Regions from separate parts of the Jejuibacter sp. L23 genome, predicted to be linked through region 1. Evidence: predicted binding sites of a transcription regulator. Region 1 holds the regulator's gene; the other holds the start of a gene.
What was found. Region 1 encodes sigma-54, which starts transcription at its own class of promoters, with help from an activator protein. Its sites were predicted from a motif close to GTTGGCACANNTTTCGCTNT; they were not measured.

Region 1 (5,344 bases):
GGCGACACTACGCGACGCGCTGCTGGAGATCACTCGCAAAAATCTGGGGATGACGGTTGTCTGCGACGACGATATGACCATTGAAGGCATCTTCACCGACGGCGACCTGCGCCGGGTATTCGACACCGGCGTCGATCTCTATCAGCTCCATATCACCGATGTGATGACCTCAGGCGGTATTCGCGTACGTCCGGATATTCTGGCCGTCGATGCACTCAACCTGATGCAGAGCCGCCATATCACCTCGGTGATGGTTGCCGATGGCGACAAACTACGCGGTGTGTTACATATGCATGACTTACTGCGCGCTGGCGTAGTGTAAAGAAGGATAAGCGGTAATGAGCAACCAGGAAGCAATGCTTGCCACCTGTTATGGTCCGGTAAGCTCGCAGGTCATGAATCGGGCGCAGAATATTCGCCTGCTGATTCTCGATGTCGACGGCGTGATGTCCGACGGCCTGATCTATATGGGCAACAACGGCGAAGAGCTAAAAGCCTTTAACGTGCGTGACGGTTACGGCATTCGCTGCGCCCTGACCTCCGATATCGAGGTGGCGATCATCACCGGACGCGATGCGAAGCTGCTTGAGGATCGCTGTAAAACGCTCGGTATTACACATCTTTACCAGGGGCAGTCAGATAAACGGCTGGCCTTTCAGGAGCTGTTGCATAAACTCTCATTAACAGCCGATCGGGTAGCATATATCGGCGATGATCTTATCGACTGGCCGGTCATGGCTGAAGTGGGGCTGAGCGTCGCCGTTGCCGATGCCCATCCGCTGCTGCTGCCGCGAGCAGATTATGTGACCCGCATTGCAGGCGGCCGCGGCGCGGTACGCGAAGTGTGCGATCTGCTACTGCTGGCGCAGGGCAAGCTGGAGGAGGCTAAAGGGCAATCCCTATGAGTAAGCTGAAACGTTGGGTCATTATCGGGCTGGCCATTGTGGCACTGGTACTGATCGGCATTAATCTGACCGACCTCGACGATGCTGCGCCTGAAGCCGTGAACAGTAACGAGCCGACCTACAAGAGCGAGCACTCCGACACCGTCGTTTACAACCCTCAGGGGGCGTTGAACTATCGACTGGTCGCTCAGCACGTGGAATATTTCTCCGCAGAAGAGCTTTCGTGGTTTACTCTGCCAGTGATGACCGTTTATGACGCCAACGACGCAAATAAGACCGCCACCTGGTCAGTTCGCGCCGATCGCGCCAAACTGACTAAAGATCGTATGCTGTATTTGTACGGAAATGTGGTGGTAACCGCGCTGGCGCCAGATTCGCAATTGCGTAGAATCACCACCGATAATGCCCAGGTGAACCTTGTGACACAGGATGTTACTTCTGATGACCTCGTCACGCTGTACGGGACCACATTTAATTCCAAAGGCCTGAAAATGCGCGGAAACCTGCGCAGCAAAACTGCCGAGCTGATTGAAAAGGTTAGATCCTCATATGAAATCCAGAATAAACAAACACAGCCTTAATCTCCTGCTGGCCGGTACGCTTTTTGCCGCAGCGCTCCCGGCCTTTGCAGTTACCGGTGACACCGATAAGCCGATCCATATCGAATCCGACCAGCAGTCGCTGGATATGGAAGGCAACGTGGTGACCTTTACCGGCAACGTGGTGGTGACTCAGGGCACGATCAAGGTGAACGCCGACAAAGTGGTGGTGACCCGCCCGGGCGGCGAAAAAGGTAGAGAGGTGGTGGAAGCCTATGGTAAACCTGCCACTTTCTACCAGATGCAGGACAACGGCAAACCGGTGAAAGGGCACGGCAGCAAGATGCGCTACGAGCTTCAGAATGATTATGTCATCCTGACCGGTAATGCATACCTGGAGCAGCTCGACAGCAACATCAAGGGCGATAAGATCACCTATCTCGTAAAAGAGCAGAAAATGCAGGCTTCCAGTGAGAAAGGCAAACGCGTGACAACCGTTCTGGTACCGTCACAGCTTCAGGATAAAAACAATTCCGGTCAGAAGAGTAACTAATTTCGTATGGCAACACTCACTGCAAAGAATCTCGCCAAGGCCTATAAGGGCCGAAAGGTGGTAGAAGATGTCAGCCTGACCGTGGAGTCCGGTGAAATCGTCGGTCTGCTTGGCCCTAACGGCGCCGGTAAGACCACAACCTTCTACATGGTGGTGGGCATCGTCCCGCGCGATGCCGGTAACATCATCATCGACGATGAAGACATCAGTCTGCTGCCGCTGCACGCCCGCGCCCGCCGCGGCATCGGCTATCTGCCTCAGGAAGCGTCCATTTTTCGGCGCCTGAGCGTCTTCGACAACCTGATGGCGGTGCTGCAAATTCGCGACGATCTATCGGCGGAACAGCGTACCGATCGCGCCAACGAGCTGATGGAAGAGTTCCACATCGAGCACCTGCGCGATAACCTGGGTCAATCCCTCTCCGGTGGGGAACGTCGACGGGTCGAAATCGCCCGCGCGCTGGCGGCTAATCCCAAATTTATCCTGCTGGATGAGCCCTTCGCAGGGGTCGATCCCATCTCGGTTATCGACATCAAACGCATTATCGAACACCTGCGCGACAGCGGTCTTGGGGTGCTTATCACCGACCATAACGTTCGCGAGACGCTGGCCGTCTGCGAACGCGCTTATATCGTCAGCCAGGGGCACCTGATTGCCCATGGTACGCCTGATGAGATCCTCAAGGACGACCAGGTGAAACGCGTGTATCTTGGGGAAGAGTTCAGACTCTGATAGGGTAAGGACTGGATGCCGCACGCCCCTATGAGTGCGCGGTTTCATCGAAACATTGACCTGAGGTAGCTTGTTCTGAACATGAAGCAAGGTTTGCAATTAAAGCTGAGCCAACAGCTTGCCATGACGCCCCAGCTGCAACAGGCCATCCGCCTGCTGCAGCTCTCCACGCTGGAACTCCAGCAGGAGCTTAACCAGGCGCTGGAAAGCAATCCCCTGCTTGAACAGAGCGACCCCCTTGACGAAGTCGCGACCACCGAAAGCAGCGACAGCGAAACGCTCGACAGCCGGGATGCGCTGGAACAAGACTCCATGCCCGAAGAGCTGCCGCTTGATGCCAGCTGGGACGAGATCTATACCGCAGGCACCCCCTCCGGTACCGGCACTGACTATGTCGACGACGAACTGCCCATCTACCAGGGCGAAACCACCCAGTCCCTTCAGGACTACCTGATGTGGCAGGTTGAGCTAACTCCTTTCTCCGACACCGATATCGCCATCGCGACCTCTATTGTCGACGCCGTCGACGACACCGGCTACCTCACCATCACAGTCCAGGACATTCTGGACGGCATGGGCGATGAAGAGGTGACCCAGGAAGAGGTCGAGGCGGTACTCAAACGCATTCAGCGCTTCGATCCGGTTGGCGTGGCTGCCCGCGATTTGCGGGAATGTCTGTTGATCCAGCTTTCTCAGTTCGCGCCCGAAACCCCGCGCCTGAATGAGGCGCATCAGATCGTCAACGATCATCTCGATCTGCTGGCCAATCATGATTTTCGCTCGCTGATGCGCGTTACGCGCCTTAAAGAGGAGGTGCTGAAAGAATCCGTCGGGCTAATTCAGTCCCTCGATCCACGCCCAGGCCAGTCGATTCAGACCAGCGAGCCGGAATACGTTATCCCTGACGTGCTGGTCCGTAAGCACCAGGGACGCTGGGTTGTGGAACTTAACGGCGACAGTATTCCGCGCCTGAAGATTAATCAGCAATATGCGGCAATGGGGACCAGCGCCCGTAACGACAGCGACAGCCAGTTTATCCGCAGTAATCTGCAGGAAGCGAAGTGGCTGATTAAGAGTCTGGAGAGCCGTAACGACACCCTGCTACGCGTCAGCCGCTGTATTGTGGAACAGCAGCAGGCCTTTTTCGAACATGGTGAAGAGCATATGAAACCCATGGTGCTGGCCGATATCGCCCAGGCCGTTGATATGCACGAATCCACCATCTCACGCGTCACCACTCAAAAATACCTCCAGAGTCCAGGAGGTATTTTTGAGCTCAAGTATTTCTTCTCCAGCCACGTGAGCACCGAAGGCGGCGGCGAAGCCTCCTCTACGGCTATCCGGGCGTTGGTGAAGAAATTAATCGCTGCGGAGAATCCCGCCAAGCCACTGAGCGACAGTAAGCTCACCGCCATGCTCTCCGACCAGGGGATTATGGTGGCGCGCCGAACCGTTGCGAAGTACCGAGAGTCTTTATCGATTCCTCCGTCTAACCAGCGTAAACAACTGGTCTGACTCAACAGATAAGGAAGACACTATGCAGCTCAACATCACTGGACAAAACGTCGAAATCACCGATGCATTGCGCGATTTTATCAATCCAAAATTCGCCAAGCTGGAGCAGTATTTTGATAGGATCAATCAGGTCTATATTGTGTTGAAAGTGGAAAAGGTTTCCCACGTCGCGGAAGCGACGCTGCACGTCAACGGCGGAGAGCTGCACGCCAGCGCGGAAGCTCAGGATATGTACGCGGCCATTGATGGCCTGATCGACAAGCTGGCGCGGCAGTTAACCAAACATAAAGATAAACTGAAACAACACTAATTGTCCGGGCGTTTCTGTGACCCGTGCGGCTCGCCATTGCGGCGGGCCGTTCCCGCAGAAGGCTTAGGTGAAATTATGATGAACAATGATTTAGCGCTGCAACTGAGCAATGTCCTTAACCAGGAGTGTACCCGAAGCGGCGTCCCGTGCCAGAGTAAAAAGCGGGCGCTGGAGGTAGTCAGCGAGCTGGCTGCCAAACAGTTGGGGTTGGCTCCCCAGCTCGTGTTTGAGGCTGTACTGACCCGGGAGAAAATGGGGAGTACCGGTATCGGTAACGGTATCGCCATCCCCCACGGTAAGCTGGAAGAGGATACCGAACGCGCCGTGGGCGTCTTTATTAAGCTGGAGACCCCCATCGCCTTCGATGCTATCGATAATCAGCCGGTGGATTTGCTGTTCGCGCTGCTGGTGCCGGCGGACCAGACCAAAACGCATCTGCATACGCTGTCTCTGGTAGCTAAACGGCTGGCGGACAAAACTATCTGCCGTCGGCTGCGAGCGGCGCAAAGCGATGAAGAGCTTTATCAGATCATCACTGAAGAAAACCTGGATGTTGAATAATAAACATTCCGGCAGGAATCACGGCCGCGTAGCAACGCGGTCGATTAATGGGGGGAGAGACTGCACATGGTGCTGATGATTGTCAGCGGCCGTTCAGGTTCAGGGAAGTCCGTGGCACTGCGCGCGCTGGAAGACATGGGCTTTTACTGCGTCGATAACCTGCCGGTCGTGCTACTGCCGGAACTGGCGAATACGCTGGCTGAGCGCGGTATTTCGGCGGCGGTCAGTA
Region 2 (5,344 bases), 1.8 Mb from region 1:
AGACGATGAGCCAGGCGCTTGATAGTTTGCTGACGCTGCTACGGTTGGAAAAGATCGAAGAGGGGCTGTTTCGCGGCCAGAGCGAAGACCTTGGGCTAAAGCGTGTGTTCGGCGGCCAGGTGGTAGGCCAGGCGCTCTCTGCCGCCAAACAGACGGTGCCGGAGGCCAGACTGGCGCACTCCTTTCACAGCTACTTCCTCCGCCCCGGCGATACCCAGAAACCGATCGTTTACGATGTCGAGGTGCTGCGTGACGGCAACAGCTTTAGCGCCCGTCGGGTGGCCGCCATTCAGAACGGTAAGCCCATCTTCTATATGACCGCCTCCTTCCAGGCGCCGGAGCCGGGGTTTGAGCATCAGAAAGCTATGCCGGACGCGCCGCCGCCCGAATCTCTGAAATCGGAAACCGATATCGCCCGCTCGCTGGCTCACCTGCTGCCGGAAAAGGCCCGCAATAAGTTCCTGGGCGAAAAGCCGCTGGAGATGCGCCCCGTCACCTTCCATAACCCGCTCAAAGGCCACGTCGACGGCCCCAAACGTCAGGTGTGGTTACGGGCTAACGGCGCCGTGCCCGACAATCTGAACATACATCAGTATCTGCTGGGCTACGCTTCAGACTTTAACTTCCTGCCGGTTTCGCTTCAACCCCACGGAGTGGGCTTCCTGGAGCCGGGTATGCAGGTCGCCACCATCGACCATTCGATGTGGTTCCACCGCCCGTTCGACATCAACGACTGGTTGCTCTATGACGTAGAGAGTACCTCCGCCTCCAGCGCCCGCGGCTTTGTGCGCGGCGAATTCTACAATCGCAACGGCGAACTGGTCGCATCGTCGGTACAGGAAGGGGTCATTCGCCGCCACGGTGAATAATGCAAAAAGCCCGAACCTGGGTTCGGGCTTTTAATTCTTTGGGGTAGAAATCAGTGGTTGTAGGCATTTTCGCCGTGGCTGTTGACGTCCAGCCCTTCGCGCTCCTGATCTTCCGGGACCCGTAGCCCAACCGCGATATCTGCCAGCTTATAGCCAATAAAGGCGACCACGCCGGACCAGACTACGGTAATGCCAATGCTTTCCAGCTGTACCAGTACCTGATGCCCCATCGTCACGCCATCGGCAAAGCCGGTACCGCCCAGAGAGGTAGCAGTGAACACGCCGGTCAGCACGCAACCAATGATGCCGCATACGCCGTGTACCCCGAAGACATCGCAGGGATCGTCCACCCGCAGCCAGCGCTTGAGGGCCGTCACGCCCCACAGCCCGGCCAGACCGGCAACCAGACCAATAATCAGCGCGCCGCCGACGCCCACGGTTCCGCAGGCAGGGGTAATCCCCACCAGTCCGGCAATGGCGCCAGAGCAGGCGCCGAGCAGCGATGGCTTGCCGCGCAGCGCCCATTCGCCAAAGATCCAACCCAGAATCGCAGCCGCCGTCGCCACCACGGTATTCACAAAGGCCAGAGCCGCAACCTCATTCGCCGCGCTGGCTGAACCGGCATTAAAGCCAAACCAGCCGATATAGAGAATCGCGGTACCCATAAAGACCATCGGCAGATTGTGGGGCTTAAAAGCCTCTTTGCCATAGCCCACGCGCTTACCCAGCAGGTAAGCCCCCACCAGACCGGCAACCGCGGCGTTAATATGCACCACCGTGCCTCCCGCGAAGTCCAGCGCCCCGTGGGTGCCGAGCAGACCGCCGCCCCATACCATATGGGCAATGGGAATATAGGAGAGAGTCAGCCACACCACCACGAAGATCAGCACCGCCGAAAAGCGGATACGCTCCGCCAGAGCGCCGACTATCAGCGCCACGGTAATGCAGGCGAAAGAGCCCTGGAAAGCCACGTGGATATACTGATAGAAGGAGCCGGTCAACGCCGTCAGCTCAATGCCCTTCAACATAATCTGGTCGAAATTACCGAAGAAGGAGCCTCCTTCGCCAAAGGCCAGGGTGTAGCCATAAAGCACCCACAGCACGCAGACCATCGCGAAGCTGACGCTCACCTGAGTCAACATTGAAAGTACGTTTCGCCCGCGCAGCAGCCCCCCGTAAAACAGAGCCAGTCCTGGTATAGTCATAAACAGCACCAGCGCGGTGCAAATCATCATAAAGGCGTTATCCGCCTTATCGGCTGCGGCGGGCGCTGCCAGCGCCAGACCTGGCGCCAGTGCCAGCGCGCCACAGCCGATTTTTGAGGTCAGTTTTTTCATCTTAATTATCCCCATTCAAGGCCTGTTACAGTGCGGCTTCATCGGCTTCGCCGGTACGAATACGAATAACGCGCTGCAGTTCGGCGACGAAAATCTTACCGTCGCCGATCTTGCCGGTCCAGGCGGCGTTCTTGATGACTTCCACCACCTCATCCACCTGATCGTCGGCAATGGCAATATCGATTTTGACCTTAGGCAGGAAGTTGACGCTGTACTCCGCGCCGCGATACAGCTCCGCATGGCCTTTCTGGCGCCCGAAGCCCTTAACTTCCGTCACCGTCAGCCCCTGAATGCCAATGGCGGAAAGCGCCTCACGCACCTCTTCCAGCTTGAATGGCTTAATGACCACCGTAACCAACTTCATAATTCCCCTCCGTCCAGGCGAAATCCGCATACAAAGGGATAAAGCAAGGGGCATGCCAAAACGCATTATCCGGCGCCAGTCGCGCCCAGAGGGGAGGAAAAGAGAGGAAATGCTTTACCGGCGTGCAGGCTGCGGGTTCGCTGGTGCGCGCTGGAGCACCATTATGGTGCAGAAAATCGATGAACGGGGCGCCCGGTTAACGGCGCGCCCCGGCGTGGTGCATCAGACGATCGGCGTCTCTTCACGCCCGGCGGCCTGAAGTTCATCGCCTGCCAGTTGCAACTGATACATCTGCCAGTAACGGCCACGGGCCGCCAGTAACTGCTCATGGGTGCCGCGCTCCACCGCCCGGCCGCGATGCAGCACCATTATGGTATCCGCCTCGACGATGGTAGAAAGACGGTGGGCGATAACCACCAGTGTGGTGTGTTGGCGTACCACCGCCAGCGCCCGTTGAATAGCCTGTTCAGTACCGGAATCAATACTGGCGGTGGCTTCATCGAGGATTAAAATCTCCGGCGGCACCACCAGTACCCGGGCAAGGGCCAGTAGCTGCTTCTGGCCCACCGACAGATTATTGCCCTGCTCGCCCAGCCGGGTCTGGATTCCGTCGCGCATTGTGCGGGCCAGGGCATCCAGTTGTACCGTTTCCAGCGCCTGCCAGACCCGCTGTTCGCTGATATCGCGCCCCAGCGTGACGTTAGCGAAAAACGTATCCGCCAGCACTACCGGATCCTGCTGCACCATCGCCACGCCCTGACGCAGCGCTTCGTGACTCAGGCTTTCCAGATTGCGGCCATCCAGCAGAATCTCGCCGCGGGTCAGAGGATAGTAGCCCATCAGCAGATTGGCCAGGGTGCTCTTACCGCTACCGGTATGGCCCACCAGCGCCACAAAACCACGCGACGGCACCTCCAGATCGATATCTTTCAGTACCATCCTGTCTTCGCGATAGGCAAAGGAGAGAGAGCGAATGGTAATACTACCGCCAGCCAGCGGCCGGGTATCGTCGCCATAGCGCTGGCGAGGGCGGTCCATCAGTTCGAAGACTCGCTCCCCGGCGACTACCGCCTGCTGTAACATCGACTGCTGGGTGGTCAGCTCAATCAGCGGCTCGTTAAGACGCCCGAGGTAACTGATAAAGGCGTACAGCACCCCCACTTCGATAGTGCCCTGCGGGCTAAAGCCGAACAGAATCAGCAGGCCACACAGGATCAACGCCGAAAACAGGCTCAGCAGCGGGCGCAGTAAAAAGCCGTCCAGGCGCAGGGTCTGCATACGCGCCAGATAGTGATTACGGCTGGCGCGCCCCATTCGCTCGCCGAAACGCGCCTGCTGGCGGAACTGCTGGATCACGCTCATGCCGTTAATCACTTCATTAAAGCCATCGTTAATATCCGCAAGCCAGCTACGCACCCGACGCACGATGGGGGTGCTGTAACGCTGGTAAATCAGCATCACCACCAGCACCGCCGGGAAGATGGCAATCGCCACCAGCGCCATTCTCCAGTCCAGGCTGAACATCGCCACCAGCATGGCGCCAATCAGCGCCGCGCTACGCAGCACCGTTGCTACCACGGTGACGTAAAGATCGCGAATCACTTCGGTATCGTTGGTTACCCGGGAGATCAATTCTCCTACCGGCTGGGTATCGAAAGCGCTAATTGGCTGGCGTAGCGCCGCATCCATGACATCGGTACGCAACTGTTGCACCACGCCTACCGCAGCGCGGTTAAACAACAGCGCCTGGGCGTAGTGCAACGACGCCGCCAGAATTTGCAGCAGAATATAGAGTACGGCCAGGCCCGCCACCAGCTTCACCGGCAGCCGATGCTGAGCCACCATATTGTCGATGAAGTAACTGATCAACGCCGGTCCGCTGACTTCCGCCGCTGCCGCAACCCACAGCATTGCCACCGCCATCATCAGCGGGCGTCGCCAGGGCGAGCCATAAGCCAGCAAGCGTTTCAGCGTCGGCCACAACTGACGCAAATTACGCATCCGTTGCCTCCTCGTCGACCGGCGCTTCATCCAGCGCGGCTTCCAGTTGCTGATAGCGGTACATATCGCGATACCAGCCTGGCTGCTCCACCAGCCGGTCATGGCGACCACGCTGCGCCACCTGACCGCGTTGCAGCACCAGTATCTCGCTGGCAGCCGTCAGGGCCGACAGACGGTGAGCGCTGACTATCAGGGTGCGCTCTTTACCCCAGGTTTTCAGGTTATGGAGGATCTGGTGCTCGGTGCGCCCGTCTACCGCCGACAGCGCATCGTCGAGGATCAATATTTCGGCATCGAGCAACAGAGCCCGGGCAATGGCGATACGCTGCTTCTGGCCGCCGGAGAGCATCACGCCGCGCTCCCCCACTTCGGTCTCATAACCATTGGCAAGGCGCAGGATATCGTCATGTACGCAGGCCAGCCGCGCCGCTTCTTCTATCTGCTGCTGCGTGGCGCCCGGGCGACCCAGCGCGATATTGGCGGCCACCGTGTCGGAAAACAGGAACGGCCCCTGGTTCACCACCGCCAGCCTGGCGCGCCAGTCGTCGATACGCAGCGTTGGCAGCGCCATATCGTGGAAGCGGATCTCGCCGCTATCGGGGTCGAAGTGACGCTGAATCAGCGCCAGTATGCTGCTCTTACCGGAGCCGGTGGGGCCGCACAGTCCCAGCATCTGGCCCGGAGCCAGGGTGAACGCGATATTTTCCAGAGTGGGTTCGGCGGTTTCAGGATAGTGAAACGCTTTCACATCCATCTGTAGCGTCCCACGCCCG

Region 2: the regulator sigma-54 is predicted to act here: its motif matches at 2,611-2,630, upstream of glnK (P-II family nitrogen regulator).

What each region holds. Positions count from the first base shown of each region.
Region 1 is NZ_CP138199.1:4,683,380-4,688,723, forward strand. Features, by position in the region: gene kdsD (arabinose-5-phosphate isomerase KdsD) at 1-322, shown strand, start outside; gene kdsC (3-deoxy-manno-octulosonate-8-phosphatase KdsC) at 339-905, shown strand; gene lptC (LPS export ABC transporter periplasmic protein LptC) at 902-1,486, shown strand; gene lptA (lipopolysaccharide ABC transporter substrate-binding protein LptA) at 1,455-1,997, shown strand; gene lptB (LPS export ABC transporter ATP-binding protein) at 2,004-2,729, shown strand; gene rpoN (RNA polymerase factor sigma-54) at 2,811-4,244, shown strand; gene hpf (ribosome hibernation promoting factor) at 4,267-4,554, shown strand; gene ptsN (PTS IIA-like nitrogen regulatory protein PtsN) at 4,630-5,115, shown strand; gene rapZ (RNase adapter RapZ) at 5,182-5,344, shown strand, end outside.
Region 2 is NZ_CP138199.1:1,210,787-1,216,130, reverse strand. Features, by position in the region: gene tesB (acyl-CoA thioesterase II) at 6-869, shown strand; gene amtB (ammonium transporter AmtB) at 920-2,206, opposite strand; gene glnK (P-II family nitrogen regulator) at 2,232-2,570, opposite strand; gene SCU88_RS05585 (hypothetical protein) at 2,680-2,829, shown strand; gene SCU88_RS05580 (SmdB family multidrug efflux ABC transporter permease/ATP-binding protein) at 2,793-4,571, opposite strand; gene SCU88_RS05575 (SmdA family multidrug ABC transporter permease/ATP-binding protein) at 4,564-5,344, opposite strand, start outside.